3 regions of the Oceanobacillus sp. FSL K6-0251 genome follow, and region 2 is predicted to be linked to each of the others. Evidence: predicted binding sites of a transcription regulator. Region 2 holds the regulator's gene; each other region holds the start of a gene.
What was found. Region 2 encodes Rex, which represses fermentation and respiration genes when NADH is low (regulators of the CRP and FNR family bind a similar motif). Its sites were predicted from a motif close to TTGTGAAATATTTCACAA; they were not measured.
Positions count from the first base shown of each region.

Region 1: qoxA (cytochrome aa3 quinol oxidase subunit II) is a predicted target of Rex. The motif match lies at 1,924-1,941, and genes of this name have one in related genera.
Region 3: MKY45_RS07615 (FAD:protein FMN transferase) is a predicted target of Rex. The motif match lies at 2,549-2,566, and genes of this name have one in related genera.

Region 1 covers NZ_JBBORS010000001.1:3,334,650-3,344,884, forward strand. The annotation lists gene MKY45_RS16630 (exonuclease SbcCD subunit D) at 1-268, opposite strand, end outside; gene MKY45_RS16635 (EAL domain-containing protein) at 364-1,578, opposite strand; gene qoxA (cytochrome aa3 quinol oxidase subunit II) at 2,081-2,968, shown strand; gene qoxB (cytochrome aa3 quinol oxidase subunit I) at 3,040-4,989, shown strand; gene qoxC (cytochrome aa3 quinol oxidase subunit III) at 4,989-5,591, shown strand; gene qoxD (cytochrome aa3 quinol oxidase subunit IV) at 5,593-5,880, shown strand; gene MKY45_RS16660 (hypothetical protein) at 5,940-6,170, opposite strand; gene MKY45_RS16665 (processed acidic surface protein) at 6,385-7,158, shown strand; gene MKY45_RS16670 (hypothetical protein) at 7,262-7,492, opposite strand; gene MKY45_RS16675 (ZIP family metal transporter) at 7,730-8,545, shown strand; gene prpB (methylisocitrate lyase) at 8,851-9,762, opposite strand; gene MKY45_RS16685 (bifunctional 2-methylcitrate dehydratase/aconitate hydratase) at 9,778-10,235, opposite strand, start outside.
Region 2 covers NZ_JBBORS010000001.1:1,175,666-1,185,900, reverse strand. The annotation lists gene MKY45_RS05995 (CPBP family intramembrane glutamic endopeptidase) at 1-560, shown strand, start outside; gene MKY45_RS05990 (DUF4305 domain-containing protein) at 562-756, shown strand; gene MKY45_RS05985 (redox-sensing transcriptional repressor Rex) at 875-1,510, opposite strand; gene MKY45_RS05980 (ABC-F family ATP-binding cassette domain-containing protein) at 1,868-3,802, shown strand; gene MKY45_RS05975 (CBS domain-containing protein) at 3,920-5,080, shown strand; gene MKY45_RS05970 (FtsW/RodA/SpoVE family cell cycle protein) at 5,178-6,350, opposite strand; gene tsaD (tRNA (adenosine(37)-N6)-threonylcarbamoyltransferase complex transferase subunit TsaD) at 6,512-7,522, opposite strand; gene rimI (ribosomal protein S18-alanine N-acetyltransferase) at 7,519-8,001, opposite strand; gene tsaB (tRNA (adenosine(37)-N6)-threonylcarbamoyltransferase complex dimerization subunit type 1 TsaB) at 7,965-8,669, opposite strand; gene tsaE (tRNA (adenosine(37)-N6)-threonylcarbamoyltransferase complex ATPase subunit type 1 TsaE) at 8,680-9,126, opposite strand; gene thiL (thiamine-phosphate kinase) at 9,139-10,098, opposite strand.
Region 3 covers NZ_JBBORS010000001.1:1,473,253-1,483,487, reverse strand. The annotation lists gene MKY45_RS07625 (energy-coupling factor transporter ATPase) at 1-424, opposite strand, end outside; gene menA (1,4-dihydroxy-2-naphthoate polyprenyltransferase) at 447-1,385, opposite strand; gene MKY45_RS07615 (FAD:protein FMN transferase) at 1,405-2,457, opposite strand; gene MKY45_RS07610 (FAD-dependent oxidoreductase) at 2,805-4,679, shown strand; gene MKY45_RS07605 (NusG domain II-containing protein) at 4,754-5,170, shown strand; gene MKY45_RS07600 (Gx transporter family protein) at 5,226-5,780, shown strand; gene MKY45_RS07595 (polyprenyl synthetase family protein) at 5,844-6,830, shown strand; gene MKY45_RS07590 (Rpn family recombination-promoting nuclease/putative transposase) at 7,457-8,365, shown strand; gene MKY45_RS07585 (SDR family NAD(P)-dependent oxidoreductase) at 8,534-9,295, shown strand; gene MKY45_RS07580 (thioredoxin family protein) at 9,423-9,758, shown strand; gene MKY45_RS07575 (sodium/glutamate symporter) at 10,212-10,235, shown strand, end outside.

The DNA of each region.
Region 1 (10,235 bases), 2.2 Mb from region 2:
TGCCCGGACTGTCATGGTTACCGGCAATCGCTATGACGGGAATTCCTAATTGATTAACAATCCGGTCTAATGTTTTATCTAATAAATCAACTGCTTCTACAGGAGGTACCGCACGATCATATAAATCTCCTGCAATAATAACAGCGTGCGGACTTTCTTTTTCCACCGCTTCAACAAACTGATCCAGGATGCAGGCCTGGTCTTCAGTCATATAAACGCCTTGAACCAGCTTACCCAGATGCCAATCTGCTGTATGAATCAATTTCATTTAAAAACCTCCTTCTATCCGGAAATTCATCAAAGACGAAAAAACGGACAAATCAAGCTTTGAAAGGTACTCATTCCCCTTTCATTACTATTCTCTTATAGTAAGCCTTCTTTTTCTAGCAAATAACTGTATGGAATATCAAAAAATATATATCGTTCCTGAGACAGCGGATAAGCGTACGTTCGTATCAGCTCGGAACGCTCGATATCTGTGTATAAATCCGATAAAATTCCTTTTTTCTCAATATTCATCCGCATTATATTCTCGAAAAAGTATGGACGCCAGCTCCAGTTTTTATGCATCCCTTCCTCAATCAAGGTCCAGCTCCCCTGCATATCTTTTTCCACGTTCGCCGAGATTTGCAGGCCGACGCTGTTGCAAACATAGATACGAAATACAAAATCTTCACAGCCCTCAGCAAGCTTCAGCAGCCAGCTGTCGTCGTTTGTTTGTTTTGTCTGGGAAAGAAGACGGTCAATTATTGCATAAACGGAATCTAATAATTCAAACTGTGCCTTCGCTTTCTTTTGTTCATAGGTTACAAATTCTCTAAAATACTCCGTTAATTTATTTTTACATGCATCTTCCTCAATAAAATCCTGCTGCGGATAAGTCAGATAGCTGCCCTGATAATATTCACCGCCGCTTTGCCATGCAAAATTCAATTGTTTATAAGAACGGATGCCTTTAAATAACAAAGAAGCACCTATTTTTCTCGATAACATCGACACGCCAAAATAAACATCCTTATACAGATGCGGGAGCAGATCATCCTTTAAAAACGATGTATCTACTTTAATAAAGGAAGGATGCAAGACGGCTAGTTGATTCAGACTGCCATTTGGGTCGGCTAATTCAATGCTGATTTTTACTCCCAGTGTCTTTAAGTATTTAATGATATGACCTAGCTGATCTGTATTAATTGGCAGACAGGTATCCTTGATTTCGAGAATGATTTCATTCAGATTTAATCCTTTTTCTTGATACTCATGCAATAAATCAATAAATACTTCTCCATTATCACGTACCAATAATTCTGCATCATAGTATAAAGTAAGGTGCCCTGTAAAATGTTCTTGTAATTTTTTCTCAATTGCTTTTTGATGGATATACTGGTTTACCTCCAGCCGGAATTCATCTGGAATGGAGGTATCATCGAAGAGCCAATCTAAACGCTGCTCTTTATTATTTTCATCTAAGTAGTAAGCAATTACTTCATAACCGCTTACCAGCTGCTTATCTGCCCGGACAATCGGTTTATAATAAGGAAGTAATTGTTCTAAATCTATCAATATATCTAATGGATCCATGCTGACTCCCCCTTCGTTTCATTATAGCATATTCCACTTTACACTTATTTGATTTACATTTTCCTCTTATAATATCAAAAAATAACTCATAATCTTATTCAGAAGCCCTTCTTAAATTTATTTTCAGATATATACCGGCATAAATCAGTTTATCGCAGTATAACTCCGGAACTGGGGTTGCGGTTACTCCCCCATCGAGGAACCTTTGTGCGTCGAAAACCCCTCACTAAAGGAAGTTTCAATTTAATGTTAAAAGCCCTATTACTACCATTTATTAATATTGTCAAGCCTTTTTCGACATTTACCGACAAAATTCAAAAAGATGTAGAAGTTTTCATGAACATTTTGTGAAGTGTTTTTCAATCTCTTGTAATTTCCTTACATCAGTATTAATATTATCTCTGCTATAAACCAATACTAAGTTAATTGTGTGTTCATTTTGTGAACAACCTTTTAATCATAGTAATCCATCTTATTAAACATCAAAGGAAGGGGTATCAACATGAAGTTAAAGTGGACCTACTTAGCCTTATTAACAGGCATTGCTGCTTTTCTGGCAGGCTGTGAACCATTACTTGTACTTGATCCAAAAGGTCCTCAAGCAGATACAACTGCAACTGTGATTTGGATATCGATTTTTACAATGTCATTCATTGTAATTGTTGTCTTAGTAATGCTGGCAGTTATTTTATTTAAATATAGAGCGTCAAAACAAGATCCTGACTACGAGCCGCCTCATATTGAGGGTAATAAATATGTAGAAGGAATTATTGTCGCTGTTCCAATTTTAATTGTTGCCTTTTTATCCGTGGTTTCTACCATTTCGACACATCAAGTGGAGAGCCCTCCAGAAGGCTATGCTGAAGACGAGCCGCTCGTTATCTATGCATCCTCTTCTAACTGGAAATGGCATTTCAGTTATCCGGAACAGGACATTGAAACAGTGAATTATGTTTTCATCCCAACAAATCAAAACGTTGAATTCCGTTTATATTCTCATGGAACGATTTCAAGTTTCTGGATTCCTCAATTGGCAGGACAGAAATATGCGATGGCAGATATGACAAACTATCTGAACGTTGTTGCAGATGAGCCTGGGGAATATATGGGAAGAAACTCTAACTTTAACGGAGAAGGTTTTGCAGAAAATGAATTTGCTGTTACAGCAATGCCTCCAAGTGAATTCGATTCCTGGGTAGAAGATATTCATAATACTGCGGATCCGCTGACCGAAGAAGAATTTGAAGAATTATTAGAGCCTGGACATTTAGGACAAATGACTTTCACTGGTACACATCAGGAATTTAAACCTGCACCTGAGGGAGAGAACAGTCCGCATAATCATGGACCATCTGATTCAGATGAAGATGGCGGACACCATCATCATTAATCAGCTTTACAACAGCACTCAAATTTGAGGCGCCTGAAAATTTCTGAGCTCTAGAAAGGAGTTTCGACATAATGGATTTTTTAGATAGATTTTCTATTCCGCCCCATGATGATCCAATGCTTTATGCATCCATCGTTGCGATTGGACTTGTAAGTATTGCGATTGTTTTTGGTGTTACCTATTTCAAAAAATGGGGATATCTTTGGAATAATTGGTTAACAACGGTTGATCACAAACGAATTGGTATTATGTATATCATTTCAGCATTGCTTATGCTTTTCAGAGGTGGAGCAGATGCTGTGATGATGCGTCTGCAGACAGCTGTTCCAGATAACAGCTTCTTAGACGCACAGCACTATAACGAGGTTTTCACGACACACGGTGTTGTTATGATTTTCTTCATGGCAATGGCATTTATTATCGGTATGATGAACTTCGTTGTCCCACTGCAAATTGGGGCAAGAGACGTTGCCTTTCCGCGCTTGAACGCGCTCAGCTTCTGGTTATATTTTGCCGGAGCAATGCTGTTTAACGTTTCCTTTGTTGTCGGAGGTTCACCGGATGCCGGATGGACAAACTATTATCCGCTGGCAGGAACAGAATTCAGTGAACATGTTGGGGTAAACTACTATAACTGGGCACTGCAAATTTCCGGTATCGGAACATTGATGACAGGGATTAACTTTATTGCTACGATCATGAAAATGCGTGCGCCTGGCATGAAATTGATGAAAATGCCGATGTTTACCTGGTCTGCATTAATCACAAACCTTATTATTGTGTTTGCATTCCCTGTACTGACCATTGCTTTATTAATGGGAACGTTAGACCGTCAATTCTTTACCAACTTCTTTACAACTGGAGACGGCGGTATGGATATGATGTGGGCGAACTTGTTCTGGGTCTGGGGACATCCTGAGGTATATATTCTGGTACTTCCTGCATTCGGGATTTACTCTCAAATTATCGCTACGTTCTCACAGCGTAATTTATATGGCTATAAATCAATGGTTGCGTCCATGGTTATTATTTCCTTGCTATCCTTTATGGTATGGGTCCATCACTTCTTTACGATGGGACAAGGAGCTGTTGCCAACAGTATCTTCTCGATTACAACCATGGCAATCGCCGTACCGACGGGAATTAAGATATTCAACTGGCTTCTGACGATGTGGCGAGGTAAAATACGATTTACGACCCCAATGATGTATTCCGTGGCATTTATTCCGCTGTTTACAATTGGCGGAGTAACTGGTGTCATGCTTGCAATGGCAAGTGCAGACTATCAATATCACAACACGATGTTCTTAGTAGCTCACTTCCATAACGTAATCATCCCTGGTGTGGTATTTGCGATGATTGCAGGCCTCATTTATTACTGGCCAAAAATGTTCGGTTTCATGCTGAATGAGCGTATTGGCAAATGGGCATTCTGGAATATTGTTATTGGCTTCTGTTTATCCTTCTTCCCGATGTATATTACCGGGTTAAACGGACAGGCACGCAGAATGTACACTTATTCAGAAGCATCCGGCTTCGGACCTTTAAGCATGGTATCCTTCTTTGGAGCGCTGCTGTTAGCAGTCGGGTTTGTAATAATTGTTTATAACGTTTATTACAGCTTCCGTTATGCACCAAGAAATGTCGGTGACGATCCTTGGAATGCACGTTCTCTTGAATGGGCTACGCATAATCCGGTTCCAGAATACAACTTCGCTATCACACCAAATGTGGATTCTGAAGAAGCGTTCTGGGATTATAAAAAGAATGGACATGACTTATTTAAAGGGGAAATTAAAGACATTCATATGCCGAATAACAGCGGCTGGTCGATTATTCTTGCAGGTTTCTTCTTTGTATTTGGCTTTTTCTTTGTCTTCCATGTATGGGTTGGAGTCATTATCGCCTTCCTTGGAATTATCGGCTGTCTGATTTACCGTTCATTTGAAAAAGACGACGGACATCATATTCATAAAGAAGAAATTGAAGAAACAGAAAACAAATTCGGAGGTGCTAAATAATGAAACTTGATTCTCAAAATCTGCCTCTTGAATATAGCACCGAAACCAATAAAATGAATATTTTGGGATTCTGGATTTTCCTAAGTGCGGAAATTATGCTGTTTGCCACGCTGTTTACATCATATTTTGTTTATGTAGACCGTGGCGTTGGCAGCGGTCCGGCTGGCGCAGAGATTTTTGAATTACCGCCGGTTTTGATTGAGACATTCCTTTTACTGACAAGTAGTTTTACAATTGGATTAGCAGTTCATGCGATGCGTATTGGTCGTGTGAAGGCAATGATTGGCTTTATGGTAGTTACGCTCCTGTTAGGTGCAGGATTCCTTAGCGTAGAAATATATGAATTTATTCATTTTTACCATATTGGAGCAACATTGCAGACAAGCGGTTTTACTGCTACCCTATTAACAACGCTCGGAACACATGGAGCTCACGTAACCTTCGGGCTGTTCTGGGGAATTATGATTATTGTTCAAGTTCTGCGCGGCGGTTTAAATGCGCGGACAGCGAATAAATCATTTATTTTCTCTCTTTACTGGCACTTCCTAGACGTTATGTGGATCTTTATTTTCAGCTTTATTTACTTGAAGGGAATGATGTAACATGAAAGAACTTTTTCCACTAAAACAGGTTAACGGATATATCTTTTCACTACTCCTGACTGTTGTTGCATTAAGTGTCTATTTCTTTGACATGTCTTTTGCAATGGGATTAACCATTCTGATTGTTACAGCATTTATTCAAGCAGGAGTACAGCTCGTTGTATTTATGCACGCCGGAGAAAGTGAAGATAAAGGCGGTATTTATCTTCACACAATTTATGGTGTAGCAGTTGCTATCTTAACCATCCTTGGTTCATTGCTTGCAATGATATGGGGATATATGATTTAAAGCATCTAAAAAGCTCAAGCAGTTTATGAACTGCTTGAGCTTTTTTCTCTTTTCATTACCTATGATTGTTGTTGTTTATGCTTCTTCCCATGAAAATTCTCTTCTACAGCAACAAGGAACAATCCCATAATAAAAATAAATGTCGCCCCTTCTGCCAAGCCTATGCCTATTGCTGTCACAATAGGTGTAGCGCTTACAATATAACCGTATATAAACATAATCGCACCAATTGTAATTAATGTCCCACAAACTAGAGACAAGCCTTTTAATAATTTTTTATTGATTTTCATCTATCTCATCTCCTTTAATTATATTATGCCTTTCGTTCAATAATTTGTCAATAAGTTTGTGTCAATTTATTGAACAAGCGATTTCTCCCTTGACCCGTGACTTTTGATTTATTTTCCTGAAGACAATCCTATATTCATGGAATTTCATCTGAAAACACTTTATACTTAAAGATGATGTTTCAAAAGTCATACGATATACATAGGAGGTATGAAGATGAGAAAGAAATTATTATCTATTTGTTTTGCACTGATACTTATGATTGGTCTTTTACCTTCCCACGCTTTTGCATTGGAAGCAGATGATCCTGAAGTGGAAGAATTTATTGAATCCATTGGATGGGAAGTGGAGGATTATGAAGACTATCTGGCAGATTTTTATTTGGGGTTAGCTGATTTTGACGATGTTTCTGAGCTTGGTACACCCGTTACCGAAGAAGGAATGGATGAACTTATCGAAAAGTATGATTTGACTTACGAAGAATTAGAGGAGATGCTTCGTGAAGAAGGATTACTTTTAGAGGATGAGGAAATTACAGATAGCGCTGTATTTGTATTTATGGAAACCACTGATATTTTAATAGAATTCCTTTTGAATGAAGACTTGGGCGAATCAGAGGATTCTTTTAGCTCCTTCGAGGAAGAAGAAATTACCGACGAACATCTAGAAGCTCTTGCTTCAGAGCATGATTTGAACTCAATTGAAGAATTAGAAGAGCTTTTCAATTCCTATGAGGACAGCATCAATAATTATACTTCTCTTTTGGACGTTGAATACGCAGCAGAATACTATGCAACGGAAGATAGCTCCGCATCCGAAGCCGATGGATGGGAAGATGATGATCTATGGGAGGAAGATGATATTTTTGGGGAAAATACAGATTTCACTGCCGATATGTTCAATACTCCCCTTTTAACAGGTGAGCCTATTGTTGATATCTATGCGATGATTTCCGTGATGTTTTTCGAAACGATATTGGATTTTCAATAACGCTTAATGGTATAGGGGAAAGAAAATGATGAGGAAGCCTCTGATTTTCTTTCCTCTATTTTTTTCTTGGAATCAAATGCTTTCCCTTCTTTTTTGAACGACATTATGCAAAGCTTTTTTTACCTAGCAGTTCTCTAATCTCCATTAAATCATATTCTTCTTCTAATTTCTCTTTTATAAATATCAACACATCTATTGCCTCAATTTCAAAATACGTTATTTGATCCATTGTTTTTGTTGGTATATATCCTTTAAAAGCATCCAGCCATTCCCAAATTTTATATATGGGTGCTTGGATTACTTTGCTCATTCCTAACAGACTAATGACATACATCTTTATCTCACCAACCTTATCTTTCTTTCATTTTCTAAATCTTATTATACTTATGAAATGCATTTAAGGTGTGGAATAATTAAGTAAAACCAATAACAAAGGGGAGACACATTTTTTCAGTTGATTATTTTCCTCTTAAAAAGTGAAAATTATTTCATCTTTTCTTATTTTAATGATAAAGTGATTAAGTTGGCATATATTAAATTATAATTGATTGAAAAAAAGAAGGGATATATAATGTTAGAGTTTTTCCAAAATCTTAGCCCTGTCATGCAGGCATTGACAGCAACCATTTTCACATGGGGAATGACTGCACTCGGGGCGGCGATTGTTTTTGCAACGAAAACAGTACATCAAAAACTGTTAGATAGTATGTTAGGCTTTGCCGGAGGGGTTATGATAGCAGCCAGCTACTGGTCATTGCTCGGACCATCTATTGAAGCATCGACAGATAATGCTGTTGGTCCCTGGTTCCCTGCGTTAGTCGGTTTCTTATTGGGAGGCGGATTTTTATGGATTATTGATAAAATCCTCCCCCACCTTCACCCTAACGCAGAAAAAAAACAGGCTGAGGGGCTTGCAGCTGATAAAAGAAAACGCAGCACCTTGCTTGTGCTCGCTATCACGATTCATAATATTCCAGAAGGACTGGCGGTTGGAATTGCCTTTGGCGCATTGGCTAATCATAGTACAGAAGCTGCCTTGGCTGGAGCAATTACATTAGCCATCGGAATAGGAATTCAAAACTTTCCCGAAGGTGTTGCTGTTGCCATGCCATTACGCGGGCAGGGGATGTCACGGATGAAAAGTTTTATGTATGGGCAGTTTTCCGGTTTCGTCGAGCCGATTGCAGCGGTTATCGGTGCGTTGGCAGTTGCTCATATTGAGCCGTTACTTCCATACGCCCTCAGCTTTGCTGCCGGTGCGATGATCTTCGTTGTTGCCGAAGAGGTTATCCCCAGCTCTCAAGAAAATGGCAATCGAGATTTAGCGACAATCAGCCTGATGATTGGCTTTGCACTTATGATGGTGCTGGATGTTGCTTTGGGATAAAATGAAACTTCAATCAGCGGGGGGGTTCTTTTCATCCCCCACTGATTGGGGTTGCGATTACTCCCCTCATCGTAAAGAGCTGTTAGTTGAACGAATCGGACCGTTACTGGCTGTTGGATCTCTCACTTAGAAATAAGCATTTTCCTTCATTTCTTGAAGTGGGAGTCTTACAAAAGTGCTTCGGCGGGACGAGTAATCGCAGTCCCAGCCCCAGTCCCAGCCAGTGACACTGCGATAAAATGCGGTAAACAATAAAAAAGAGGCATTTGCACATCAGTTATCTGATTGTGCAAATGCCTCTTTTACTATTTGAAATAATCCTCAATCACCGTTTTTGCAATGCCTTGGTCCAGTTCTTCAAATTCATCGTATTGAATTGTTTCATACAGCTCTTTTCTCGTTTGCATATCCTCTAAGCCATTTTTTTGCGTACCTTCATCCCGGATAAGTCCGAAAATACGCTCATACGCTTTGGCAGCAACACGTAAAGAGGTTACCGGATAAATGACCATGCCATACCCTAAGTCCTCGAACTCCTTTGCAGTTAAATAAGGTGTTTTCCCAAACTCTGTCATATTTGCTAATAATGGTACATCTATCGCTTTAGCAACAGCCTGAAATTCTTCATTATTCTGCAATGCTTCTGGAAAAATAGCATCTGCTCCGGCATCAACATAACCTTTGGCACGGTCAATAGCGCTTTCTAACCCTTCTACCGCTCTGGCATCCGTTCTTGCTACCACGAAAAGCGCTGGTGCTACCTTTTTAATGGCAGCTATCTTTTGCATCATTTCTTCCTTGGCAACCACATTCTTCCCATTTAGATGTCCGCATTTTTTGGGAAGCTGCTGATCCTCCAGCTGAACGGCAGCCACATTTGCCTCCACCATTTCTCTTGCTGTCCGAACAACATTCAAGACGCCGCCAAAACCGGTATCAATATCTACCAGCAGCGGTAAATTTGTTGCGCTTACGATTTCCTTTGCTCTCTCAGCTACTTCTGTAGAAGTAACGATGCCTAAATCCGGCAATCCCTTGCTTGCTGTATAGGCAGCTCCTGATAAATACAGTGACTGAAATCCAGCCTGTTTGGCTACTAAACCAGCCATCGCATCATGTGCTCCAGGTATTTGCAATATCCCCTTCTCTTCTGCCATCTTTCGAAATTTCTCAGCTAATTCATGCTGTGGTATTGGGCTATCTACGATCCAAGCCATTTTTTCCTCACCCTTCTAATCTAAAAATAATTCGATAAAATCTGTAATCGGCATCTGTTTTATCGTATCATAATTAACACTTTGTTTCTTGATGTGCGCGGTTTGTTTTTCTGTAAATTGAGTTGCTACATTCGCTTCGTATTTTTTGATTATTTGCGGAAATGCTTCCTCTCGACGGAACCGGTGACCTAAAGGATATTCACAATCCACCATATCTGTGGAAGTGCCATCTGTAAAATGAACCTGTACCGCATTTGCAATGGAACGCTTCTCCGAATCTAAATATTCTTCCGTATAACGTTTATTTTCGGTTACCGTCATTTTATCACGAAGTTCATCAATACGCGGGTCTTTTGCCGCATCATCCTCATAATCCTCCGCTACAATATTTCCTTTTAATAACCCAACCGCAGTAATATACTGCAGACAATGGTCTCTGTCCGCCGGATTATGCAGCGGTCCTTTTTTATCGA
Region 2 (10,235 bases):
GCCTTGTTATTGTTCTCTGGCTCTTAAAGCCTGATATGCAGGTCCGGGCTCATCCAGATGCTGTCGGGATCGGCGGTATTATTGTCTGGTCTGTTCTGGGAATTATTATGGCCCTTCTTTCACAAGGGCTGGCTGCCACCATTGAAATGGAGCTATTTGGAATCGATCCCGGTTCAGAGAATACCCAAGGCATTATGAACATGGCACGGGCTGTGCCAATTTTTATTGTTCTTCCGGCAATTTTAGCGCCTATTTTAGAAGAAATCATTTTCCGGAAAATTATATTTGGTTCGCTGTATAAAAAAATGAACTTTTTCTTTGCGGCTTTAATTTCTTCTCTTATTTTTGCCGTGATTCATACAGATTTTCTGCATATACTAGTATATGCTGCGATGGGCTTTGTTTTTGCATTCCTTTATGTACAAACAAAACGAATTCTTGTACCTATCATCGTACATGCCGGGATGAACACCCTTGTCGTGCTGGCTCAGCTTTCCTTAGATCCAGAAGAAATTCAAAAACGACTTGACCAATTACAACTCATATTCTTTGGAGGTTAACATGCATCAGCCTTATTTAATAAAAGCCATTCTTTATGTTTTATTCGGTGTTTTATTTATTTATGTCGGGGTTCTCAGCAAGGGAGAATCCGTCTGGGATACAGTTCCCCTTATATTCGCCGGATTTGCAGCTTTAACCTTCTATGCCGGCTTCCGGATGCTGCGATTCTATTTTAAAGTAAAGAATAAAAAATAAAAAACTAGCTCTTAGGCAGGAAGCTTCTTAAATTTAGAAGTTCTGTAAAGAGCTAGTTTTTTGCAATTAGAAAGCAGAAGATTGGTTAAGAAAACATTATGGAGCTTCTGTGCATATCCTACTCCTCTTCTAAGGAATAATGCTTCAAAAAGTATACAAGTGATTGCAATTCTACTGTTAAATCAATGTGATGGACACGAATATAGTTTGGAACGGTAATACGTGCCGGCGTGAAATTAAGAATACCTTTAATACCGAGCTCCACAAGGCGGTTCGCAGCGGCATCTGCTTCTTCTGCAGGTATTGTTAAAATAGCAACTTCAATTCCGCTTATTTTATCCTCTAATTCATTCACATGATACACGGGAACACCGCCAACTTCCGTGCCTACCTTGGAATCATCCGTATCAAACGCCATCGTGATACGAATATTATTGTTCTTTAAAAAGTTATAATGCAAAAATGCAGTTCCCAGGTTTCCAACACCAATTAAAGCAACATTCGTTATCTCATGCTGGTCCAGTGTACTTTTAAAGAACCCTAATAGATACTCCACATTATATCCGTATCCTTTTTTCCCAAGTGCACCAAAATAGGAAAAGTCTCTGCGGATCGTTGCAGAATCTACTTTAACAGCCTCACTTAACTCTTTGGAAGATACACGCATCTTCCCTTGCTGATATAAATTATTTAAAAATCGGTAATATAAAGGCAAACGCTTTGCTGTTGCCTGCGGGATTTTATTTTGTTCCATTTGAAACGGCCTCTCTTCAATTACTAATGTATAGGAAAACTTACATGTTAAATTATTTCATTTTTTGTACATGGATACTGCCATAATTTTACACGTTCGCTTTCATTATGTTGTAAATAACGCATTTATTCAATAGTACACACTCTATTATATAATTTTAACAGAAATACAGCCAACATAGCGAACTTTATTATAATTTTATTGTAGCTTCTATTTGGATACGTTACACTGATAGAAGGTATTACTTTCCTTTTACAGGATGGTTCAAGAAGACAGGATAAGCAATAACATGCTCGTCACCTTATTTTCATGTGCTTTTTGAACAGCTTTTTTTACGAGTCAGAAAGGATGGCAACGATGATTTTAATGCAACTAAATGGAATCTCTAAATCCTTTGGAGCAGAAGAGATTCTAGCTAATATAAAAATGGAAATAAAAGATAATGAACGGATTGCAATAGTCGGCCGCAATGGAGCCGGAAAGTCAACACTTCTCAAAATCATGGCAGGAGAAATGCCTTATGACGGCGGTGAGATCTTCCAGCCGAAAGACCTGACATTCGGCTATCTCTCACAGCATATGACGTTAGAGTCCGGAAAAACCATCTGGCAAGAGATGCTGGATGTATTTTCGCCTCTGCTTGCCATGGAGAAAAAATTACGTGAACTGGAAGCACAGATGGCAGACGCCTCCAATATGGAAGCATCTGATTATCAACAGCTGCTCGAAAGATATGATACGCTTCAAAATGAATATCAATCAAATGGCGGATATACGTATCAAGCGGAAATAAAATCTGTGCTCACCGGGTTGTCCTTTGGTGATTATGATTACGATACATTAATTACCGATTTAAGCGGCGGACAGAAAACAAGACTTGCCCTCGGTAAGCTTCTACTGCAAAAACCGCAGCTGCTTATTCTCGATGAACCGACGAACCACTTAGATATTGACACACTTACATGGCTCGAAGGCTATTTAGTAAGCTATCCAGGTGCTATCATTATTGTTTCCCATGACCGCTACTTTTTAGACAAAACTGTATCAATTGTTTATGAAATTTCCAGACATCATTCTAAAAAGTTCCACGGAACATACAGTAACTACTTAGCTCAAAAAGCGCTTGATTATGAGCAGGAGAAAAAAGAATTTGAAAAACAGCAGACAGAAATTAAACGGATGGAAGATTTTATTCAGCGTAACTTAGCACGCGCTTCTACGACGAAACGTGCCCAGAGCAGACGGAAAAAGCTTGAAAAAATAGATCGTCTTGATCACCCAGCCGGTGATGAATCCTCCGCATCAATTTCCTTCCAAGTGAACCGGCAGAGCGGAAATGATGTATTAAAAATAAAAGATTTAACCTTTCAATATCCTGATACGGATCAGCCGATTTTCAAAAACATCACGCTGCATGCTAACCGGGGCGACCGTATCGCATTGGTAGGCCCAAACGGTGTCGGCAAAACCACCTTATTAAAAAATATTGTCGGCAAGTATCTGGCAAATCAAGGTGAGATCCAGCTCGGGACCAATGTTCAAATCGGCTACTACGATCAGGAGCAGGCAAACCTTCACTCAAATAAAACTGTTCTGCAGGAGCTGTGGGATGATTATCCATTGATTAATGAGAAAGACATTCGTACAATCCTCGGGAATTTTCTATTCTCTGGCGAGGATGTCTTAAAACCTGTGTCCGCCTTAAGCGGCGGTGAGAAATCAAGGCTTGCTCTGGCAAAATTAAAAATGCAAAAAGCAAATTTGCTTATCCTTGATGAGCCGACCAACCATTTGGATATCGACAGCAAAGAAGTATTAGAAAGTGCTTTAATTGATTTTCCAGGAACTATTCTTTTTGTTTCTCATGACCGTTATTTTATTAACCGGATTGCCGATCAAGTTGCAGAAATGCAGGCAAGCAGTGTAAAAATATATCTTGGTGACTATGATTATTATTTAGAGAAAAAAGCAGAGGAAGAGGAACGAAGGCTGTTACAGCTGCAAAATCAGCAGAAGGTAACAGAAGAACCGGCAGCTTCAGCAAAAAAACGCAGCTTTCAGGAAGAAAAACAGCGTCAGCGGGAGGAACGCAAACGCAAGCGCCGTATTGAAGAGCTGGAAACAAGCATTGAACAGCAGGAAGAAACCATTGCAGCCATTGAACTGGAGATGACCAAGCCAGACGTCTTTGATGACCATAAAAAGACAATGGAACTAACCAATAAATTATCGGCTTTAAAAGAAGAGTTGGATCAGTTCATGGAGGAATGGGCAGAATTAGAAGAGAATTAAGCAATTGATATAATTTTCAGATTGTTGTATACTGAAAACAGGCAGAACCAATGCCTGTTTTTTTACTTAAATCAACATAGTAAACTATTCAATTCGATAAACGGAGGTTGTTATCCCGTGGCGATACCCATCGTTACTTTTTTAGTTTTCATTCTTGCCAGTTTGATGTACTATGCTATCAAAGAAACAATGCTGTCTCAATCAACCGCAGCAGAAGTACGTTCCCATTCCTTTCTTCGTTTCCTTCGTTTTGCCGTGATATTTATCGGCCTTTTCAGCAGTGTATGGCTTACTGCGGCTGTCACTCTTCCGCTTGGTCAGGCTTTCTTTCACTCGGTTTTACCTTTTTCACAAAATCTAAATGAGTTTATGATTCTTTTTGGCTCCAGTCTGCTTTTATTTGGCTTGTGGGTCAGCTTAGGACATCTTTTGCCTAAATGGCTGGCAAATCATCATTCTCAGTTTATTGCACAAGGATTATCTCGGCTGATTCCCCATACCTTTACGAATAAAATGAGTGAGGAAGCAACATGGTCAGATAATCATCAGGAAGCTCAAAATATTATCGAATTCAGCGGCAAGGATGTAGGTGAAATTGCAACGCATCGTACGGATTTAACCGTTCTGCAAATAGATGCAACCATGGAAGAAGTATTTGCTGCTGTGCAAGAAACCGAATTTACAAGAATACCAGTTTATGATGAAGATATTGACGAAATCGCTGGGATATTACATGTAAAAGATTTCTTTCGAAGTATGAAATCAGGTGGATCTCCTGCTTTCTTTACTCTTCATCATATTATTCGCCCTGCTGTATACATCAGAATGAATCAAGAAATGGATGAAGTTTTTAAGGATATGAGGGAAAGAGATTACAGCATCGCCATTGTTCTCGATGAATTTGGAGGAACATTTGGGTTAATTACTTTGGAAGATATTATCAGAGACATAGCGAAAGACTTGTTAGGAGAACAGAAGTCAATGGCAACAGAGTCAAAGGACATTCTGCCGCTTTCCGGTAATCGTTATCTGATTAACGGGTCGGTCAGCCTGTTTATATTAGAGGGAACACTTGGAATCACTTTTCCAATCGATACACCGCATCAGACGTTGGACAGCTTTTTATCGGAATTAATGAAACAGCAGCCTGACAATCCAAACACGATACACTATAAGCATTTATTATTTACTGTACATTCTGCAAAGGACAATCCTATTGAATCTGTGGTTGTTACAGTATATGATGAGGATTTGATGGGACAGCAATTTACCGGCTGATTTTATATAAAATAGAAAGAAGTGCTTGGATATGGTATTCCAAGCACTTCTTTCTATTTTAATTACATGTTCAAATTTTGTTCCTGATGCCATCCTTTTATTTAAATAAATAGTCATTCTGTATCGTTTCTTCCACAGCAACGCGATAAACGACCGCCATACCCAGCATGGTCGACATCACCGAACTTCCTCCGTAGCTTATCAGAAGCAAAGGAATCCCGGTAACTGGCATGATTCCTACTGTCATGCCAATGTTTTGAAAGACGTGAACAAGCATCATGCTCAAAAACCCAAAACAGAAATAAGCGCCAAATGGCGAGTGCTTATAAATATTTAAGCCGAGCGTTACCAGTTTATATAAAAGCATAAAATAAAGCAGAACAACAAAAGCGCTGCCGACAAAACCAAAACTTTCTCCAATAACAGAGAAGATAAAATCAGTCTGGGCTTCCGGATAATTTACTTCCACGCTTCCTATTCCCTTACCAAATAATTGCCCTGACCCGAGCGCCATATGTGAGCGTTCAAAGTGATAATTAGCATCTGGTGACTGCTGTGACGGGTCAAACCATGTCATTACACGATCAATTTGATAGGGCGCTACTCCAATTGTCTCTTCCGCAAATTCCGGAAATTCAATGATAACGAATAAAGCACTGGCTATAACAGCAACTCCTACAATAATTAGAGAAAAGATGATTCTCCAATTAATCCCGGATAAAATAATCAGCATGCCGGCAATAAATAAATATACCATGGCCGTACCGAAATCCGGCTGCAGCATAATTAAAAATACCGGAATAGCTGTATACAGTAATAGCTTACCAAGAAGCTGTATATCAGTCTTTAACGTACTTACTTCAAATTTTTCTTTATGTCTGCTGATGACTGCCGATAAAAATAATATAGTTGATATCTTAACGAACTCTGCCGGCTGCAGCGTCAATCCTGGTATAAAGGTATACCAGCTTTTCGCACCGTTTATTTCTCTCGCAATAAAGTCTGGACTGATAGGGATAAGCGCCAGCAGCACAACCCCGCCTATATAAATGTAGAGGCTTGTTTTATATAACTGCTCTAAGTCTAAAAACTGAATAGCAGCAATCATACCGACTCCAATTGCGTAAAAGAGCATTTGCCGTATCAGAAAGTTTGTACTATATTGTTCCAGCTGCTGTGCATTGTACACGGCCAGAAAGCTTATTATTGCGAAAGCAATCAATAATAAGATTAAATCGGTTTGAAAATAATAATTTTGTTTTTTATTCATCGGATTCCCACCAAATTTCTCCTGTCGCTACCCTTGATTTTCATGAGCCAACCTCACAAGATAAGCTGTTATCATTAATGATAAATTCAACATAATCCATTATGTTACATAAAAATCAATCTGCATTCTTGCAAATCACAAGCTTTCATTATTTACTATTTCTATTCTAACATTAAAGAAGGATTTGCGTTTAAATCAAGTGCTTTAAATTTTTCTTTTTCATACAAAATCGTTCCGGCCGCCGCAATCATAGCGGCGTTATCTGTACATAATTGAATCGGTGGAATGTACAATTCCGTATCTGTATGATTAAAACGATTTTTCAAGCTTTGCCGCAAGCCTTTATTCGCTGCAACACCGCCCGCAACAATGACCTGTTTCATCTTATACTCCTGTGCTGCCCGGTATGTTTTTTCAGTCAATACGTCAATTACACTTTGTTGAAAGCTCGCAGCAACATCTGCGGGATTCAGGGTTTCCCTGCGCTGTTCAGCGTTATGGAGCGTATTGATAACTGCTGACTTTAAGCCGCTGAAGCTAAAGTCATAGCTTCCTTCTTCCAGCCACGCACGCGGGAAATCAATCGTATCCTTCCCTTCTGCACTTAAACGGTCAATTTGCGGCCCTCCCGGGTAAGGAAGCTTCAGCATTCTTGCTACTTTATCATAGGCTTCTCCAGCCGCATCATCTCTTGTTTCACCAATTAATTCATAATCATAATGATCTTTCATAATAACCAGCTCTGTATGCCCTCCAGAAACAATCAGGGCCAATAACGGAAAAGCAAATTCATTTTCTAAACGGTTTGCATAAATATGCCCGGCAATATGATGAACACCAATAAGCGGTTTATTTTTTGCAAAGGCAAGAGCTTTCGCAGCATTGACCCCGACAAGAAGGGCGCCTACTAAGCCCGGGCCTTCTGTGACTGCAATTGCATCGATATCCTCCCAGGTTACGTCCGCCTGATTCACTGCTTCCTCTAAAACCATCGTCATTTGTTCGACATGATGTCTGGAAGCTATTTCAGGAACCACACCGCCGAATCGCTTATGGCTTTCAATTTGTGAGGCAACCACATTTGAAAGTATTTCACGTCCGTTTTTTACAATCGATGCAGCCGTCTCATCACAGCTTGTTTCTATACCTAATATCATTGTATCTTTTTTCATTTTAAATTCACCCACATTACAATAGCATCTTCAAAATTATCCGTGTAATAATGCTTTCTAATCCCGCCAGGTACAAGCCCGAATTTTTTGTATAGAGATTGTGCAACGGTATTTGAAACACGAACCTCCAAGGAGAGACGCTCCACCCCGTTACCGGTCATAAATGTCGTAACATATCCAAACAGCTTTTCCCCGATTTTGCGCCCGCGCATATCGGGATGAACAGCAAAATTTGTAATCTGCCCATCTTCAAATACAACCCATGAACCAATATAGCCGACAATTCTGTCCCTTAGGCAGGCTACAAAATAATAAGCATGATCATTTTCACATAGCTCTTTATGAAAAATCTCTGCATCCCACGGTCCTGTAAAAGCAGCTTCTTCCACTTCCATTACTCCCGGAACATCCTCCAGATTCATCTGACGAATAACAAGCTCACTCATGAATCTGCTTGTTCCTTCTGCTGTTTTTGCCAATTTGCTTCTGCCTCTGCCAAACGAAGATAGTTCGGAACGAGCGCATGCACAGAATCAGCTTCTCTTTCTCTTCCCAGCAAAGCCAAGTGGGCTGCTCTCGGGAGCTGGAATGATGAATCAGCAATCACAGCCTTATCCTGTAAATGCTCTTTAATAACTTCTTTAAATGCCTCGATATCCTGGCTTAAGAACAAAACGTTTTCTCCCGTTTCTTTCAGTTTTGCCAGCCATTCTGTCATTAAAATATTTTCTTCTTCCATTACCGTTTCAAGCTCTCCATTTTTCCATCGATACGCCCCTGTATAAACTAAACCGCGTCTGGCATCAAAAAACGGACAAATGATTCCATCAAATAAAATCCCCTGGTAAGCGAATGCTTCCAAGCTCGATACACCGATAACCGGTATGTTTAACGCCCAGGCCATTGTTTTGGCTGTAGCCAGACCAATTCGAACACCTGTAAAGGAACCGGGGCCTTTCGCAACGACAATACGGTCTAATTCAGATGGAGTGATATGTACATCCTGCATCAGCTTTTCCACCGCCGGCATTAAACGTACGGAATGGTTCTTAGCAATATTCGTAGTGATTTCACCGATTAATTGTTTATCTTCTAATAATGCCACACTTAAAACCTGATTGGAAGTATCCATCGCAAGTATTTTCATAAAAAAACTCCTAACTTAATGCTTTGACAACTTGTTCAAAATGCTCCCCGAAAGGAGTAAGTGTTATTTCACGCTGATCCGCATCTTCTGTATAATGCAGTTTGATATCCAGCCGTTCCCTTGGAAGAAAATCTTCAATAAAGCTTGCCCATTCAATCACAGTGACACCATCTCCAAAGAAATAGTCATCAAAGCCGATATCCTCCATCGAATTTTCCAAACGATACACATCCATATGATAAAGCGGCAAACGCCCACGGTATTCCTTTACAATTGTAAAAGTCGGACTGCTGATATTCCGCTTGATATCTAATCCCTGTGCCAGACCTTTTGTAAACGTCGTTTTCCCGACACCTAATTGACCTTCAAGCGTCAAAACATCGTTCGGCTGTAATTTTTCAGCCAGGCGGCAGGCAAAATCCTGTGTATCTTTTTCTGTTTTTAATAGCCTCTGCATCAACGCATTCACCTACTTTAAATGTGTATATCCACTTTTCATTAATTTTTTCGTCTCTCCATGCGTCTGAATGAGAACACATGGCTCTTCTGCTTCACGGACATAGCCAATCTGCTGGATAGGCGTATCTGTCTGGACAGCAATTTCCTGTACTCGCGGCCAATGCACCTCTGACACAGTCCCCAGGAGCTCAAAGTCTTCTCCTCCTGACAGCTTCCAGTCATACTGCTGCTCTTTGGAAAACTGTTGAAAACTGTTAGAAACAGGAATTTTTTCTTCTATAATTGTAAGCTCCACATTGGAAGCCTCTGCTATTTCATTTGCTTCACTTGAGATACCATCACTGATGTCATTTAAAGCCACACGGTCTATCTCACATAATCCTGATGCCAATGCCACTCTCGGATTCGGCAGGCGATGACGTTCTATATAGTAGTCTTTATCTTTACATTCCTGTCCTTGCAGCAATATCTCTAATCCTGCTCTGGAATCTCCTAAGGTTCCAGTCGCAAAAACAATATCATTTGGCTCTGCATGGCTTCTGTATCTTGCTTTATTCTCTGGCACGTAACCCATTGCTGTAATCGAGATCATCAACCGTTCACTCGATACCGTATCTCCGCCAATCAAGTCCATTTGATACATCGATGCCAATTCATGCATTCCTTGATAAATCTCCTCTAACGCTGATTGTTTCCATTTTTTTGGGATACACATCGACACCAAATAAAAGGCGGGCTCTGCTCCCATAGCTGCTAAATCACTAATATTGGCAGCCAGTATACGATACCCAATATGAAAGGGAGCCATTGTTTCTAAGGAAAAATGGATATCTTCCACAAACGTATCTACTGTGGTGACAATATCAGATGTGCTGCGGAAAACAGCAGCATCGTCCCCGATTCCTTTAATCAATGCAGGTTGATTATATGTATTGGGTTTAATGGCGTTAATAAATGAAAATTCATCCATGCTATCACCAATTCCTTTATTTTCTACTATTTATCATAGCAAATCAACGGCAAAAAATAAAAATTTATGTCATGCAAATCAATATAAATTATTCCGACGGCCTGTTTTTCTTATTTTCACACACCTAAGCATGCTTG
Region 3 (10,235 bases), 300 kb from region 2:
AACGGGAAGGGTCATGATCTGCATAGCGGCTCATTCCAACCATTTCCAACGCACGATTTACCCGCTGCTTCATTTCATGATAAGGCATGTTCTGATTTTCCAAGGCGAATGCCACGTCGTCTTTTACGGTTGTTCCAATAAATTGGTTTTCCGGGTTTTGAAATACTAATCCGATATGACTGCGAAGCTCCCACTTGGATTCCTCTGTCAGCTCGATTCCATTAATATAAATGCTTCCTGAGGAGGGCGCGCGCAGACCAACCAGCAAACTGGCTAAGGTTGATTTTCCCGAACCATTATGCCCGACAACAGCCAGCCACTCTCCTTGTTCTGCGGTAAAGGAAAGGTCTGCTATCGTTTCCTCCTGCTTTTGCAGATTATAATGAAAAAAGACATTTTCTACGTTGACACAAGGCGTTGACATTTCTCCACCCCTCTCTCTAAGATTACAAAATGACGGATACAAGCAAGGTAATCGCCATCGTTCCATTTACGAGCATCATATTTTTCAAAGATAACGGAAAAGTTTCCAGCTTACTCTGCTTTTGTCTAAACCGTCTGATGCTTTTCGTGATTGGAATCAGCACCAGGCATACAAGCAAGGCATAGACAGGCAGCACCTGAAGCAGCACAGCAGTTACAATCGCTGCAAATGTGAGTACATAAAGCAGATGGAATAATAACAAAGCATGCTTTCTGCCGATATAATAAGGCAGGGTAAAACGCTTATTGGCAATATCCTCTTCCAGATCACAGATATTATTTGCCAGCATGATATTCGCAATGGTCAGTATACAGGGGAGCGAGACCAGGAAAATCTCCAGCAGCAGCAGGACATCCATTTCAAAGGTAATCATGCGTCCGGTCCAGCCTAAATGGGCTATTCCCTGATTAGCGGCATTGACATAGATAGCTAGAAACGTAATGCCAAATCCCATCGTCACACCGGAAAACACCTCTCCAAGCGGCATACGGGACAGCGGAATCGGTCCAAATGTATAAAAGATACCAATCGCAAAACAAAGCATGCCAATAACCAGCACAAATAAATCCGTACGAAATACCAGCCAAATCCCTAATAGTGAAGCTATCGCCAGCATGGTAATAATCGTGGCCACCACTCTCTTTTCAGGGATATTTTCCTGTCCGATAATATTGGATTGTCTGCGATAGTCATCACTTAATGCCTTCTTATAATCCATGTAATTATTGATAGCCGTTGTAGTTAAATCAAACAGCAGCATGGCACTAAAGAAAATAGCTGTGTTTAGCGGTTCAAACATATCATAACGATAGATAACAAATAATAGTCCAATTAAAAACGGAAATAAACTAGCTAACTTTGTGCGAATTTCTACCAGCTTTAAAAACGTAGGCAGTGTCATCATAGCCCGCTCCCCTCACCTATTCTATTAACGTAAATTCCTCATCTGTCAGTTCAAAATTGCCGGCTAATCCATCGGTGATATAAACATTTTTGTCCTTTGTCACAAAGATGGCTTCTGCATCCTGCATCTGTTGAATAAAGTCCAATCCTTCCTCTAACCCTTTTGAATATAGCAGTGTCGAAAGTGCATCCCCGTCAATTGAATGCTCACTGATAACCGAAACACTGGCAAGCTCTCCTTCAAACGGATAGCCAGTCTGCGGATTTAATAAATGATGATAGATTTCACCCCCCACTTCTAAAAAACGTTCATAAATACCAGAAGTAACGATAGACTGATTCGAAGCAGTCAATCTGCCAACAGTTTCTCCCATTGGCAAGAATGGATTTTGAACACCAACAACCCAGGGATCACCTGATGTCTGGTTCCCCATAACATATATATTGCCTCCTAAATCAACCACAGCAGTGGTGACCCCTTCCTCCTCTAACAGTTCTATGACTTCATCAGCAATATAACCCTTCGCAATTGCTCCCAGGTCTAACCGCATACTGGATTCTGTCAGCATCACGCTTTGCTCTGCTTCATCGAGTTCTATTTTTTCATAATCAATCAACGGCAGTATGTCATCAATTTCCTCCTGCAACGGTTTTCTTGCATCATCCATCCCGATATTCCAAAGGCTGGTTAATGGACCGACAGCAATATCAAAGGAGCCCTCTGCCAATTCACTGTAATCCTTTCCTTGCTTAATCACCTGCCATACATCCTCTGACACCTCGACAGGGTCTTTTCCGGCCTGTTCATTGATTTCAGCCACTTCCGACCCAGCTTCATTGGCAGTCATTTGCTGTTCCAATACTTCAATTCGGTCAAACACCTTATCTAACGCCGACTCTTTATCCTTGTCATACACCTTTATCGTGATAACTGTTCCCAGTAAAAATTCTGTCTCACTATATGGATTGCTAATTAATGATGATGCATCGCTTGATGAATCGGCATTTTTAGAACAGCCTGCAATAATCAGCATCAGCAGCATCAGTGAGATACCAATTTGTTTCTTCATTTTCATACCTCCCTCGCCCTTGTGAATGTTAATAAACACCATAATAATTACTTTCATGTGATTTAATTCACAAATATTTACATAATTTTAATTGTGAATAATTTCACAAATATTACATGTTTATTGTATAATTTATTTCGTATTATGTCTATAAAAAACACAAACAAATCTATTATTACCAGGGATTTTGTCATGAAAATGACACACCTGATTATTTGATATTTTATTTTTAATTTGTGAACTATTTATCAAATCTATAGACTTTTTTTATGAATATGTTAGAATGGAATTGTTCAACAGTTCACAAAGTTAACATTATCTATTTTGATTACAAAGGAGTGAATACAATGGCGGAGAAAAATATTGTTATTATTGGCGCCGGCTACGCAGGGGTGCATGCAGCTAAGAAGCTGGCCAAAAAATACAAACGTGATGATTCTGTTTCTATTACTCTGATAGATCGACATTCCTATCACACCATGATGACAGAATTACATGAAGTAGCTGCACACCGGGTAGAACCATCTGCTATTCTATTTGATTTACGAAAATTATTTAACCGCACCAAAGTGAAACTCGTCACAGACAATGTTACCAACGTCGATCATGATACGAAGACCGTCACCACGGAACACGGTGAATTCGCTTATGACTACCTTATTCTCGGGATGGGCGGCGAAGCAAACGACTTTGGTACACCAGGTGTAAAAGAGAACGGCTTTACCCTCTGGTCCTGGGAAGATGCGATTCGCATCCGGCATCATTTAGAGGATGTCGTCAAACGGGCAGCATTAGAACATGACCCGGAAAAACGCCGTGCCATGCTCACCTTTACAGTTTGCGGTTCCGGCTTTACCGGTATTGAAATGATTGGAGAGCTTATCGAGTGGAAATACCGTTTAGCAAAGGAAAATAAACTGGACGAAGAAGAAATTCAGCTGTATGTAGTCGAAGCGGCCTCCTCTATTTTAAATATGCTGGACCGAAAAAGTGCAGATAAAGCAGAAAAGTATTTAAATAAAAAAGGCGTGACATTGCTTAAAAATTCACCAATCGTGGAGGTGAAAGAAGACGCCGTCGTATTTAAATCAGGTGAAACCCTTTCCACACACACATTGATTTGGACAGCCGGGGTCAAGGCAAATTCGGATACAGAAGATTACGGTATGCCGACTGCCAGAGCAGGACGTCTGAAAGTAAATGAATATATGGAAGCAGAAAACTTGGAGAACGTCTATGTTATCGGCGACTTAGCCTATTTTGAAGAAGAGGAAGGCAAGCCGACGCCGCAAATTGTCGAAGCGGCCGAACAGACAGGTGTGACAGCAGCTAAATCCATTATTGCGGAAATCGATAATGGCCAAAAAGAAGCATTTGAAGGGAAATACCATGGCACGATGGTTTCCATCGGAGCCAGATATGGTGTGGCGAATTTAATGGGGCTGCGTTTAAGCGGCTGGCTGGCTAATCTGATGAAGCACTTGGTTAACCTGTATTATTTCTTCGGGATACGAAGCGGCTATTATATGTTTCATTATATTATGCATGAATTTTTCCAAACCAAGGATAAGCGCAACATTTTCAGAGATACAATTACCAGATATGGAAATGTTTTGTGGAGCTTGCCATTGCGATTATTTGTCGGCGGTTTTTGGCTCGATGAAGCAGCCTCTAAAATTTGGGGAGAATCTGTTTGGGGTGAAGTCACCTCAGGCTCTGCAGGTATTTCTCGATTATTTCAGGGACTCGGAGAAGATTCCTGGCTGACCGGGAACAGCGTGAACATGCCATTTGAATGGCTGCAAACAACCACCAGCAGTGCAAGTGAAGCGGTAGATGGCGGTGCAGAATGGGCCACTCCTATTTTAAGTGATATGCCAGGTATTTTTGAATGGTTTATGCAGATTATGCTGCCGACACCGGAAGTAGCTATCTTTATGCAGAAGGTTATGGCTTTCATTGAGTTATTCATCGGCCTTGCTATTGTATTCGGCCTTTTCACTTGGCTTGCCAGTGCTGCAAGTGCCGGATTCCTGATGATGTTTACTTTATCCGCAATGCTCGGCTGGGATCAAATCTGGGCACTCCCTGCTTCTATCGCCTTAATGAATGGTTCCGGACGTTCCATTGGTTTAGATTACTGGGCTGTTCCATGGCTGCAAAGAACACTGAGAAGATTCTGGTATGGAAAAGAGCAGGCTATCTATAAAGATCGTGAATAAAAACATCGGGCAGCCCGGCTTTTGCCGGGGAGATGAGTCAATATTTACTGAATGAGCTATAAGGGGGGATGGGCATGAAGGATTTCTATCATATGCTGAAACCTTGGGATGTTATTCTTGTTATCCTGTTGGTTCTTCTATCTTTTCTCCCTATTGGCATCTTTGTTTTACAGCAGTCACAATATGCTGAAGAAGATTCAGTAAACGTTGCGGTGATTACAGTAGATAATGAAATTGTAGAAGAAATCCAGCTGACAGGGAATACCGAAACCAGAGAAATTGAGATTGAGGTATCCGATCATGACAATAACATTATTGAAGTAGACAATGAACGCATTCATATCAAAAGTGCTACCTGCTCTGACCAAATCTGTGTGCGAACTGGCTATATTTCCAGGCCGGGACAGACGATTGTCTGCCTGCCTCATAAGCTTGTAGTCGAGATTCAATCAGACAGCGGGGAAACAGAAGATATGATTATCAGCTCTTAAATCAATTTTGAGCAGCTTATATACACGTTCGGAAATAGATTGGGAGGGTCTGGCGATGACAAATAACCAGCGTCTTGTATACATTGCATTATTAGCTGCGCAGGCAGTCATTATCAGTTTAGTAGAAAGAGCCGTCCCCTCCCCTTTTGCCATCGCTCCAGGTGCAAAAATCGGTTTAGCGAATATTATTACGTGCATGGCGTTATACACGCTCTCTACAAAAGATGCGTCTAAGGTTGTGATGATACGGATTATCCTTGCTACCCTCTTGGGAGGTACACTCTCCTCTTTTATGTATAGTGCGGCCGGCGCCATATTAAGCTTTATCGGCATGTGTGGAGTAAAAAAGCTCGGACCATCCCGAATCAGCTTGATTGGAGTCAGCGTAGCCGGCGCTATTCTGCATAATATTGGACAATTAACGATTGCCAGCTGGATTGCCCAAACATGGACGGTACTTCTCTACCTCCCAGTTTTATCTTTATTCGGGATTTTATCAGGCATTGCCATGGGTCTGGCAGCTAATTATTTATTAAATCACGTAGAAAAACTGGACTATTACCGGGACCTGCAAGAAATGAAATATACGCAACCCAATCAAGTATCATAGCTTTGGCTACAGAAAAATCCTTATGCTCGTTAAATGGAGGTTATCATGATGGCGATTCCAGCTATTCCTGTTCATCCAATGTGGGAACCTTATCCCCGTTTACAATCTGATTTACAATCCGTTTTACAGGTGATTGAATCTCACCTGCAAATCCACGATAAACAAATCGAAGCTACAATTAAGGATTTGGTCTATTCAGGAGGAAAATTATTGCGTCCTGCCTATACGCTTCTATGTTCCCAGATTGGGGACGTAACACATCAGGAAAAAGAAAGGTCGATAGCCGTTGCCGCAGCACTGGAAACCTTGCATATGGCCACTCTGATCCATGATGATGTCATTGATGAAGCAGACTTCCGTCACGGAAATCCAACCATCCATACCCAGCAGGGCAATCAATTTGCCATCTATTCCGGTGATTATTTATTTTGTGTCTGTTTTACTATTTTATCTAAGTACGCGCGCACATTAGCACATCTTGAGTTTAATGCGCGCAGTATGGAAAAGATTCTCACAGGGGAACTGGATCAGCTCCATGCGCGCTACCAAAAGGGAACCAGCATCAAAGATTATTTAACGCGTATTTCCGGAAAAACCGCGCAGCTCTTTGCTGTCAGCTGCTATTCAGGAGCAGTGACCAGTCAAGCAACACGAAGGCAGACCATGCTCGCCTGGAATATGGGGCACTATATTGGCATGGCCTTTCAGATTATCGATGACATACTAGACTTTAAAGGTGATTTCAACACCATGCGAAAACCTACGCTTGCAGATATTCGTCAAGGCGTGTATACCCTGCCGCTGATTTACGCATTACGTGAACAGCCAGAGCAATTACATCCTTATTTAGATAAGAAAGCTGATTTAACAGATGAAGAATTAATGGAGATATTAGCTATTGTCGAAAAAACAAAAGGCATAGAAAAATCCAGGTGGCTTGCTCTGAAGTATACAGACAAGGCATTAAAATCCTTAAACAAACTGCCGGTCGGGGATTATAAAGAGACCTTGTATGAATTGACTGCGATGCTGTTGGAGCGGAAAATATAATGGCCTGCAATGAAACTTGCATAGTAATTTTCCAAACCGTTATCTATAATAAAATAAAAACTATAGGTGTCGGGACTTGCGAGAGTACTGATAAAATGAAGGTTTATTACAGTTTAGCTGAAAATCATCTAAAATAAGACTATATAAATTGAAGTAAGAAATTCACTTTATTTTTCTTATAAAAATCACGAAATAATGATTGAAAACAGTAACCAGCGACGGTTTTTGATGGGGCGAGTAATCGCAATGGTTTTCGGTGGGGCGAGTAACCGCAGTCCCAGTCCCGGAAGAAAAACACGGAGACTCCTGGTCGGCTAAGAACGGTCACGTCCTGTGACCAACGACCGACACTAGGACGTCCTGTCCGTCGTGGGAAAGCGCGGAGGGAAGACCCCGCAGAAAAAAAGCGAACTTCTTTTTTTCTACCCGCGGGGCATAAGTGCGACTTTGCTTCTGTCTGCGCCTGATGGCTTGCCAATCAGCAAGTCTTCTTTAAAGGAGATGAGCTCGGGGCCCACGGAAAGCGTAGTGTTTTTCTGTAGCGGTAGCTATTAATTTCAATTTATATAGCTTTATTTGTAAATGATTGGTAAAATAAAGACAATTCAAAGAAAGGAAGTGTCCTATTGTTTACATTCCCGGTTATTTACGAAGAAGAAGCAGACTACATGAAGCATGAGCGGCTGACGAAAAAGCTGATACAAGAGTTTTTTGAAGAGTTTATCGAAGCTTTTTTCCCCAATCTCCACCCTCACATTGACTTCTCCAACGTGTCCTTCCTTGAGCAAGAAGTATATCTAGACTATATCAATGGCCGCAAGAAGGAAATAGATGTCCTCGCCGAAGTAAAGCTGAATCACGAAGACAAAATCCTGCATATTCATACCGAAGCACAATCAACGCATGAAGCGGACTTCCCTGAAAGAATGTTTCTCTATTTTTCTTACCTTTACGCCAAACACCGCAAACCCATTCAACCCATCGCTGTTTTGAGTTATAATAGGGAAAAAGAAGAACCGACGCAATTCAGAATCGATACCCCCACCCAAGACGTACTTCAATTTAACTTTTTACAATTACACTTAATCAAGAAAGACTGGAGAGCATATATTCAATCAGACAACCCGGCCGCCGCAGCATTGCTCAGTCAAATGGGGTATGAAGCGCATGAGCGGGTTCAGGTAAAGCTGGAGTTTCTGCGCATGATCACCCGGATGAAAATCAACCCGGCACAAATGGAATTCCTGTATGGTTATTTCGAGACTTATTTAAAACTAAACAAAGAGGAGGAAGCACAAATGATGGAGCAAATGGAGAACTTACCGGAGGAGGAAAAAGACATGGTTTTGCAGCTGCCGAATTCTTATTTTGAGAGAGGATTGGAGAAAGGAAAGCAGGAAGGAATAGAGGAAGGGATAAAAAAGCGAAATCAAGAAATAGCTTTAGAATTGATAGCAATAGGAATGCCGATCAACCAAATCGCAGAGATCACAAAATTAAGCAAAGAAGAGATTAAAAAACTTACTAAAAAATAAAGAATTAATTCTTTGCGAAAAATCCTATATCAGCATTACAAAACGCTTCCTCCGTCTTTACAGGGGAAGCGTTTTGCATGTCATGTACAGTCTTTCATTTAACGATGCATAACTTTAAAGAAATACGGGAATTTATAAAGGATTAACGAATTTTTGAGGAGGATACGTATGGCTCAGGAAAAAGATTTTGAAGGCAAGGTTGTATTAATTACCGGAGCAGCTTCCGGGATTGGAGAAGCGACGGCGTTAAAATTTGCTGAACGCGGAGCAAAAATAGCGATTGGCGATATAAACGAAGATAGCGATAAAGTCGTTCAACAAATTAAAGCCAATGGCGGAGATGCGGTTTTCTTTAAAACAGATGTGAGCAATGCTGATCAGGTAAAATCACTTGTAGAAAAAACAGCCGGTCACTTTGGGAAAATAGATTGTGCCTTTAACAATGCAGGGATTCTGCCTAAAATTGCTTCTTTTATTGATACTACAGAAGAAGATTTTGACCAAACGATTGCCGTTGACTTAAAAGGCGTTTTCCTTTGCTTGAAGTATGAGCTCGAATATATGGTTAAAGCAGGCGGCGGAAGTATTGTCAATACGGCTTCTGTTGCCGGATTGATTGCTGATCCCGATATGTCCCCTTACGTTGCTGCTAAACACGGTGTTGTCGGGTTAACAAAGGCGGCCGGAATTGAATATGCGGATAAAGGCATACGCGTTAATGCTGTAGCACCCGGAGTAACTGCAACACCACTAGCTAAGGAAAAATTAGAAGATCCCGAAATACGTGAGGAAATGATAGGAAACGTTCCTGCAGACCGGGCAGCAACACCAGATGAAATTGCAGAAACCGTGCTCTACTTGTCATCCGATAAAGCGAGCTTTGTGATGGCTCAAACCTATGTGATTGATGGCGGCCAAATCGCCCATTAATATTGAAATATAGAAACGTAAAAATTGAAATTTATTATATACTGAATAAAGCATTTGTTTTATCAACCTGATTGAATTATATTAGAAAACGTATAAGTCCTAAAAAGCGTTACAAAGGAGGCGCAGAATGAAAAAGGTATACGAACTGACTACCATAGAAATGGCTGAAGAATTTTTGAATAATCATGCGTTAAGCTTCCTTTTCGTTTCCAGACCGGATTGCAGTGTATGCCATGCCATTTTGCCAAAGCTAACCGAAATGCTGGATGACTACCCTCTTATCCACCTGGGACATATTGATGCTTCCAAGGTGGAAGAAGTAGCAGAAAAGTTCTTGATTTTTACTGTCCCAATCATGCTTTTGATTATAGACGGCAAAGAATATATCCGGGAGGACCGTTTTGTCCGTTTTGAACAATTAGAAGAAAAACTGGATCAGTTGTATGAAATGTATACCCAATAAGCGGTTCAAGGTTATGTTCCAAAAAAAAAATCAATAGTTTTCGTTGGAACGAGGGATTTCAGTCCTGACGAAAACTATTGGTATTCCTCGTCCCATCGTAAAGACCTGTCAGTTGAGTGATTCAAGTCGTTAACCCGCCTAATTGTATTTATTTCACCCGCTACTTTGAAGCAAGCGTTGTTACGGTTGTTTAACTGTACTCACTAATTAAATAATACCCTCTTCTTTTTACTTCATAGACAAAACCACATCCTATCCAAACCATTTATTACCTTTTAATCAAGATTATTTCTTTTCTGTTAGCTATGGAAAAAATCTGCTTATATGGTACAATAATAAATCTGTACATTATTTCTCTGCCCCCAAAAAATTAGCCATCTTTTTGCGAACATTTCGCACAAAACCCTAACTATTTTTTCAATATACATCAATGAAGGAGGAATTTTATTAGAAATGGAAAACTTTACAATTTGGTCA